4 regions of the Viridibacillus sp. FSL E2-0187 genome follow, and region 1 is predicted to be linked to each of the others. Evidence: riboswitches for the same ligand, from Rfam matches in the RefSeq annotation. Region 1 holds a riboswitch; each other region holds the start of a gene.
The links. Region 1 has a riboswitch for cobalamin ahead of MHH85_RS12360 (Ig-like domain-containing protein). Riboswitches for the same ligand answer to the same signal wherever they lie in the genome.
Positions count from the first base shown of each region.

Region 2: another riboswitch for cobalamin. It lies ahead of MHH85_RS08825 (glutaredoxin family protein); the one in region 1 lies ahead of MHH85_RS12360 (Ig-like domain-containing protein).
Region 3: another riboswitch for cobalamin. It lies ahead of MHH85_RS09895 (energy-coupling factor ABC transporter permease); the one in region 1 lies ahead of MHH85_RS12360 (Ig-like domain-containing protein).
Region 4: another riboswitch for cobalamin. It lies ahead of MHH85_RS09555 (Ig-like domain-containing protein); the one in region 1 lies ahead of MHH85_RS12360 (Ig-like domain-containing protein).

Region 1 is NZ_JBBOVG010000001.1:2,521,888-2,524,082, forward strand. It holds gene MHH85_RS12360 (Ig-like domain-containing protein) at 1-1,288, opposite strand, end outside; cobalamin riboswitch at 1,511-1,688, opposite strand; gene MHH85_RS12365 (DUF4083 domain-containing protein) at 1,922-2,104, shown strand; gene MHH85_RS12370 (ABC transporter ATP-binding protein) at 2,169-2,195, opposite strand, start outside.
Region 2 is NZ_JBBOVG010000001.1:1,829,369-1,831,563, forward strand. It holds gene MHH85_RS08820 (hypothetical protein) at 302-598, shown strand; cobalamin riboswitch at 897-1,074, shown strand; gene MHH85_RS08825 (glutaredoxin family protein) at 1,193-1,417, shown strand; gene nrdI (class Ib ribonucleoside-diphosphate reductase assembly flavoprotein NrdI) at 1,414-1,773, shown strand; gene nrdE (class 1b ribonucleoside-diphosphate reductase subunit alpha) at 1,770-2,195, shown strand, end outside.
Region 3 is NZ_JBBOVG010000001.1:2,042,597-2,044,791, forward strand. It holds gene MHH85_RS09890 ((2Fe-2S) ferredoxin domain-containing protein) at 1-46, opposite strand, end outside; cobalamin riboswitch at 246-436, opposite strand; cobalamin riboswitch at 680-863, shown strand; gene MHH85_RS09895 (energy-coupling factor ABC transporter permease) at 1,065-1,826, shown strand; gene MHH85_RS09900 (energy-coupling factor ABC transporter substrate-binding protein) at 1,823-2,125, shown strand; gene cbiQ (cobalt ECF transporter T component CbiQ) at 2,127-2,195, shown strand, end outside.
Region 4 is NZ_JBBOVG010000001.1:1,975,272-1,977,466, forward strand. It holds gene MHH85_RS09555 (Ig-like domain-containing protein) at 1-1,375, opposite strand, end outside; cobalamin riboswitch at 1,562-1,754, opposite strand; gene MHH85_RS09560 (transcriptional regulator) at 1,915-2,073, opposite strand.

The sequences.
Region 1 (2,195 bases):
TTGTTACACCAGCATTGCCAGTTTCATCAGTAGTTTTTACTACTAAGTTCACATTCGCCTTTTGCGCAGGAATCTTTAACGTGAAAGTTCCTTTACTGTTAGCTTTCGTTGATGCAAGTAATTTAGTTCCATTGTAAATTGAAACTGTTGCATTGGCTTCTGTTGTTCCTGTTACGGAAGTTGTTTTGTTTGAAATTGTTCCCACTGTAAGTTCAGTTGGGCCCTCAGTATCTGGATTTTCCACTGGTGGATTTGTATCTGGTATTTCACCAGCTGCTAATCTTGCAAATGTTGATTTTCCATTCAATGCGTCTTCTAACGCAATGATTACTTGTTCAGTAGCCATTAAGTTTGTTTTAGTGTCTCTAATCATCCATTTAAATGAACCGTCTTCTAATTGATAATCATCAATCATTTTTTCAAGGATGTTAACTTTTTTACCGTCTTTTTCATAGCTCCATTTGTTAGCTGTTAAATCTTCTCCAGCTGTAGCTAGTCCCATAATAATACTTGCCATTGAGTTTGTATTATCTACAAAACCATCTTTTTGATATTTTGCATGAATACCATCTACTGCTTTTTTAATTGACTCGTTAATTGTTTCATTGGTCTTATCAGCATTATTTAATAACGTTAATGCAGTTAAATTCCAACCTGTTACATCTAAATCATCAGATGAACCAAATCCAGAGAATAATCCTGAATTATTTTGTTTCTTTAAAATCACTTCTAAATGTTTGGCTTTATCATAATCTGCATTTGCTAATCCTAGCGCTATTGATGCCCAAGATTCACCGTATGCAGTAAAAAAGCTACCATCAGCTTTTTGTTTGTTTTGTAAATCTTCAACAATGTTGCGTTGTCCAAGGTTTGTTGGATCTAACCCTAGAATATAGGCGCCTATAATAGTACCTGCATCTTCATTTGAAGTACTTGAAGCAGCCGTTTTAGGTTTCACCCAATAAGATTTTTCGTTTGTAACTTCTGAGCCCTCTGCCCATTTGTAGTTTTTAATATCCATACCTAATGCATACATTGCGGATAATGACCAGTAGCCACTGTGTGAACTATTTACCCTAGAACTAATAGTTTGGTTGTTAGTAATATAATATTGTTTTGCCTTTTCTAGTGAGTTCACTAGTTTTTCTTTGATTACTTGTGGTGATGTTGTTTGAGATGCATTGTCATTGTTTACTACAGTAATACTTTCAGCTTGAGCAGTAAACGGCGATAGTAATGAAAGTAGCATAACAAAAGCTAGCATCATACTGAATGAACGTTTCAACATTTGAATTCCTCCGATTTTATTAAGGTTTATTGGATTCGGAATTCGGCTTTTTCATGCTAATCGACTATATAACTTTCACTTATTGATGAAATTTAAAAGTTCTTAACAATGAAAAAAGCTATTTCTCCATAGAGAAATAGCATAAATACAAAGAAATATAGGACAACAGTATTGTCTAATATAGATTGTTTTGCCGTAATCTCACTTTATTCCGAAGAGTAGATATACGCTTTGAATTAGATAGGTCTCCTGGCTTATGCATCAATTTACTTTAAGGACCTTCCCGTATAAAACAGTGGTATTCCCTTATTTCATCAGCATTTACAGTTGCGGATACAGCTTCGGTATTTCACCGAATTCCCTTTTATGTATGTACTACACCTAATTCTGGCATACAATATTCACTTACTATCAATTTATCATAATATTAAAAATTAATCTATTAAATAATGATTTATTTTTGATATTTTATCCATTTCACATCAAATAATTACATAAATCAAAAAAGGAATGTATATATCTTAATCTCAAAATTGGATTTACTCTATCATTTTATGACCACCATGACTCCTAATAAACATGTTAAAATAGAAAATAATACTATATTAATAGTATTAATAAAGGAGGCATTAGATGGCTAATTTTGGAGATATGCTTATACTTTTTGTTGTCATTGCTTTAATTTTATTAGGTACGATTTCTTTTATGCTATTTGTTAGAAGAATCATTATAAATACAACACCAAAGAATGAATCTAACGAACTAAATGAAAAATTGGATAGGATTATCATGTTATTGGAAAAACAATCTAAATAATTATTATTCGTTATAAAAAACTAGTTGCCGAATCTAATATAAGATTTATCAGCTAGTTTTTAATTTAATTCAACTTCGATAATAATGGACG
Region 2 (2,195 bases), 690 kb from region 1:
CGAATATGACCCTGTTGTTCAAACGGATCTGGTATTCGCTTTTATAGGTTATGGTTCCCCATTAGTCTTTTTAGGCATCTTGTTTATAAGTATTATCTATTATGTGCTTTTATTATTATATTGATAAAAAAATATATTAAACCTTATTTTAAATTACGCAGTTTGTAGTGAAAAATAAAGTAAGAGCGTTCATACAACACAAGTGCTGCTTAAATTAACTAATTCAAAGAAAATATTACTCCAAAAAGAATATATTAATGAACTTATAAATTGCTCTTACTTCAACGCAGGAGGTAGATAGATGAGGCTTATATTAGAACTGATTCGTATAATTTTTATTTTTTTACTTTTAGGTGGTATTATGGGAAGCATTGTAAAGCAAATTTACTCACAATTTGATATCAATGTAGATAATACTACTGGTGGTTGGTTAGTAGGGATTTCTATTCTTATGCTATTATTTGTCTTGTATCGTAATAAACTTCAGTTTTCAGGATTCTATAAGGCCAAGAATCAAGTGAAATTACCAAAAATAATGAGCTATACGTGTACTATTTTTGCTATTTCAATGCTATTTATAGCTCCATTTTTCGCATAAAATAATGCTTCATTTATCAATCAGCTGTTAAAAACTACACTAAAATATTTCTATAAAGTCGTTTGAAAATCTAAGTTTAACAACAATAACGTCTTATTACGGAGAAGTTAATACGGATTTGCAATTATCGGCTACGCTGAACTAAACATGTATTGCCGGAGTGAGACGGATTTAAGCATTTTGTTACGCGAATTGTTCAGCTGATAATATTGAATAATCTCACTTTGAGAAATTCCCAATTCTAGATTTACTTTTTATTTGAAGAATGGTACACTTAGTTCTGTTGAATAACAATATATTGTGTTCGTTTTATTAAGGTACTACTATATGTAGTTTAAAAGGGAAGTTCGGTACAATACCGACGCTGTCCCCGCAACTGTTAAGCTGACGATGATTAAAGCCACTGTGCATTCGCATGGGAAGGGGATCAAAGAATGAAGCAAAGCCAGGAGACCTGCCTATATGAAACAAATCAATCATTTCTTCGGGGAATAAGAAGTGGGAACGTAAACATTCTTATGTATTTTTAACGTTCCCATCTTAGGCTGTCTCTCTTAGAGATAGCCTTTTTATATAATGAAAAGAGGTATATATATGAAACTTTATACGAAAACAATCTGTCCTAAATGTCTTTGGGTAAAATCTGAATTACAACGTGCAGGACTTGAGCCAGAAATTGTGAACATTGATCACGATGAACAAGCAAAGCAAACAATTATTGATGCAGGCTTTTTAAGCGTGCCTGTTCTTGAATATAACGAAACATTTATAGGAGATGTAACGGAGATTGTTTCTCAAATTGAGCTGATTGCACAATGATTGTTTATGCAAGTCGTACTGGCAATGTCCGAAATATAGTCTCCAAACTAAAGGTAGAATCAATTGAAATCTCTGAGGGATTATTATTGAGCGAGCCTTATCTATTAATTACATATACTGACGGTTTAGGTGATATCCCTGTAAAAGTGACTCGTTTTTTAGAAGAAAACAAGGAATTGTGTAAGGGAGTAGTTGTCAGTGGCAACAGTAACTTCGGACATGCGGTATTTGGAGGTGCTGGTGAGAAAATCGCAGCAACTTATCATGTTCCCTTAGTGCGTAAGCTAGATTTAAGGGGATATCAAGCTGATTATGAAGCAATACAAACGTTTTATGAAACGAGGGTGATGGGATGAAAACATATTTAAAACTTAATAATGATGTACTGAATAGTTATAGCACAACTGGTCAATTAGAGTTAGAAAAAGATCGTGAAGCAACGCGCCGTTACTTTTTAGAATATGTAAATGTGCGTTTACGTTACTTTATTGATATCGAAGAAAAAATTCGCTATTTAGTCGATGAAGGTTACTATGAGAAAGAATTTATCGATATGTATGATATGGAATTTATTAAACAGCTGTACAAAAAAGCATATGATTATAATTTCCGTTTCCCATCCTTCATGAGTGCAAGTAAGTTTTACGATAGCTATGCAATGAAAAGTCGTGACGGGGAAGAAATTTTAGAAAAATATGAGGACCGTATTGTCATTATTGCTTTGTATTTAGCACAAGGTGACACTACACTAGCAGAACGTTCCGTCGAAGCTATGATG
Region 3 (2,195 bases), 480 kb from region 1:
AAATAAGCAAATGACTTTTCATACTTTCTAAATTCCAAGTTGTCATAGTGATCCTCCCATATGGTGTTCATCATTTTTTAAGAAAAGTCTATGGAAATAAGGTGAATTGGCAACTAGTCATCAATTTTGCAAATAAAAAAACCTTAATTCAAAGAATTAAGGTTTAAAAACTAGATTATTCAGACAACACACCAAAAAAAACAAGCGTCATCCACTGTAGCCTTCACCTTTCCCTCCGAAAAGTATCGTTCATAATTATAAAAGCAGGTTTCCTGGCTTACGCGTCACTTTACTTTGATCTCTTCCCAGTATTTCACCAGTGAGTATTATCATTTCATCAGCGTTACAGTAGCGGGGGCTGCATCGGATTCTAACCGATTTCCCTATTATCCAACATGCTCAATAAACCAAACATGTCGGCACTTTTAAATTTGATATTCAATTGTATTATTCAGTAAATTCTAAATCTGTAACTATCATATACTAAATTTTACTAGATTCAAATAGATTTTTTTATGAATATTATCTTGACATAATTTAGAACTTGCATTTTCACCTATATAATGTCGTTCAGAAAGGTTATATCTACCTTACTACTTAATTTCAATATTTTTGAAAATTCTATAAAAAAATATAGTAGAAAGAAAATTCTCATGATACACTATATTCTGAAATCAAACAATTCAATAAACTTTATGGTGTTAAATTAGCTTTTAACTTAAAAGGGAAGTCGGTGTTAATCCGACGCGGTCCCGCCACTGTGTTGAGGAGTTTTGCTACATAATGTCACTGTCAAATGACGGGAAGGCTGTAGCAAAATGATGATTCTAAGCCAGGAGACCTGCCATAAAGTGAGGAACTGTTTCAACCTACGAGGATGGGTGTGAAAGTGAGTAAGTCTTATTTTTTGATGACTTTTCCTTCACGCACTTCTTTCTATGAAAGAGGTGCTTTTTTATTCAAAAAATCGCTGTACGCCCTACCCTGAGAGGTATTTCATAGGAGGTGTTATTTATATATAAATGTATATCTAGTAAAAATACATAAACAAAAGGGAGAATAATATGAATAAGTTAAAATCAATAGTTAACTGGAAAATGATATACTTTTTAGCATTTGTCATGATTGTTCCAAAACAAGCATTTGCCATGCATATTATGGAGGGGTTCTTACCTGTTGAATGGGCTATCTTTTGGTGGGCAGTAACAATTCCATTTTTGATTCTTGGATTCCGATCAATACGTAAAACAATTAAGGAAAATCCAGATACTAAAATGATGCTTGGCTTATCTGGGGCTTTTGCTTTTGTTTTATCTGCACTTAAAATTCCATCTGTAACAGGTAGTTGTTCTCACCCTACTGGTGTAGGTTTAGGAACTGTTTTATTCGGTCCATTTGCAATGAGTATTGTAGGTTTTATTGTTCTTTTATTTCAATCATTGCTTTTAGCTCACGGTGGCTTAACAACACTTGGTGCAAATGCCTTTTCAATGGCAGTCGTTGGTCCTCTAATTGCTTACGGTGTATACAAAGGGGCTTCTAAAGCAGGCTTATCTTTTGCAATTGCTGTATTTTTGGCTGCAACTTTAGGTGATCTTGGCACTTACCTAGTCACTTCTATTCAATTAGCACTTGCATTCCCTTCTGAAGTCGGTGGATTCTTTGCTTCTTTCACGAAATTCAGTAGTATTTTTGCATTAACGCAAATTCCTTTAGCTATTTCTGAAGGTATTTTAACTGTAGTCATTATGAATTTCTTAAAAAAATACAACGTAGCTGAGTTAAAAGCGCTGCACGTCTTCTCGAAAGGAGCTGAACAACGATGAAAAAAAATCTAATATTAATCTCAATCGTTGTCATTCTTGCAATCTTCCCTCTTTTCATTCAAAAAGGGGCTGAATTTGGAGGAGCTGATGGTGAAGCTGAAGCTGCCATTGGTGAAATAAATGCTTCATATGAGCCTTGGTTCTCAAGTATTTGGGAGCCACCAAGTGGTGAAATTGAAAGTCTATTATTCTGCCTTCAAGCAGCCATTGGTGCTGGTTTTATCGGTTATTTTGTTGGTCTAACAAGAGGTAAATACAAACGCAAAGATAATGTTAATAACAAAGAAGGTCAAATATAAGATGCTTCTTATTGATAAATATGCTTATATGAATCGTTGGCAGCATATTCATCCAATAGAAAAAATGGTA
Region 4 (2,195 bases), 550 kb from region 1:
TAACAATAGTTGTTTGATCACTAACTATGTTAGCTGTTGCTAGTAATGGTGCTGTAATGTCTTTAACAACTATCGAGGCATTGTTACTTCTTACACCATCAGCATTTTCTGCGATTGCAATAATATTGCTTCCAGCCGCTTGTTTTTTAATTGTTACTGAGAAATTCCCTTTAGTATCAGCTTTAGCTTTATTTAATAAATTATTGTTATTGTAAATATAAACTGTAGCATTTGCAGTAGCTTTTCCTTTAACAACAGTTGCGCTATCACCAACAGACTCCACTACCGGTGCAGCAATATCTACTGCGTAGAATTTAATAGATTCTGCAGCATCTGACATATCATAAATACGGTTTTTGTCGTTTTCTAGACGATTATATGCAGCAAGTGCACGTAATCCTTGATCTGAAGACATTAAGTTTGGAATTTTAAGTGATAAACCACTCTTTAACCCACCCGTAGCACTATCTACAAAATTTACTAGGTTAGAAACAGCCCAGTTACCATCACCTTTAATGAAACGTGGATCCGTCTTTGGATTTGTTTGATTAGAAGTTAAATTGATGATGAATTGAGATACCGTTTCAGGACTGTCACCTTTTGCCCACTCTGAGTAGAAGCCGCCTTGTTCACCTAGTTCTTTACCTAAATAATCATTTGCTTTTTCAACTGCTGCTTTTACTTTGTCATCCTTTGTATAAGGTGCTAAAGCAGTAGCCGTCATTGACGTTGAATCTTTATCAGACCCATAATCTAGAGACCATGCAAATGATCCATCTTCAAATTGATCTTTTACTAAATCATTTACCAATTTCGTTCTTGTAATCTCAGCGTATTTCGCTTCATTTGATAAATCATAATTTTTCGTATCAATAGCGTTTAAGAAATGAAATTTATTCCCATTAGTTAATTTTTTCGCTTCTTCAGTAGCCAAATATGTATCATACATAGATTTAACTAAATCATAACCTCCCACATTACGTGGATCTTTGTTGATTGCTGTTAATGCAATAATGACTTTTGAATATTTACCAACGTCTTCAGAAATTTTACCATCTTTACTTTTAACCTCTTTAACAAGGTTGTTATAGTAAGTTTCATAGTATTTAGATGGAACTGGTACGCTAGCACGAGCGAAATCTGTTACATAGTCTTCATCACCAAATGACGGGTTAGGCACTTGTTGTAGTAAAAATGCCGCTGTTGAATTTAGAACGTTTTTATAACTGACATCTTTCGCTGGTACTTGAACTGTCGCTGAAGTATTTTCTGCAGCGTTTACTGTTGACAATTGTCCCGGTAGTTGTGAAAAGGCTAATAAACTTGCCATGCCGATTGGTGCTACCCATTTTCTTACCCATTTACTTGTGTACATGTTGAAATCCCCCATATCTTTTTGTGAATTATTTGTAGTTTTTGCTTCAAAAGGATGAACATATATATAAGGGCAAAAAAATATCCCTTTACGCAATGTAAAGAGAATTTGGACGGCGAAATGCCAAAAAAATGTACAGTTATATACAAAAAGGCCTTCGATGCTCCAAATCTCCCCCTCGAAGATTGAAACTACATTATAAAAGCAGGTCTCCTGGCTTGTGTATCTATTTACTCTTGTTCCTTCCCAGCGCATTAAACATGCACCAGTGGTTCGCAACAATTTCATCCACACTTACAGTAGCGGGGCTGCATCGGATTTACACCGATTTCCCTTTTAGCTTATGATGAACATAAGCACTCTTATAAGAAATATTTAATTGTCTATTAATCTAAAGTATTTCATAAAAGTTTTAGATTGTAAATTAGATTTTTGTATTGTAATAAAATTCAGACTTTTTTCTCTTAATTTAACAGAAACATGACAAAACCCTACCTGTTTTGAGCAACGGGTAGGGTTTTTATAAAATTGCTATGGCATCAGACTTCGTAATCATCGCTTCCCTTCGTATGTTGATTGAATGCGTTTAACTGTTCTACTGTTAAGTTTTTCACATAAAGATAAAAATTCATTGACTCCATACCATAATTTTCACAAGCAAGACAATACGTTTCATAACCTTCTCTATACATTTCCATGTGAAACCTCCTGTTATATAACAAATTTATTATTTTTTATTAATATATAACAGTTTGAGTTATCTGTCAATTATTCTAACGAAAATTTTTATCCTATTTTTCCATATAAAAAACACCAAACT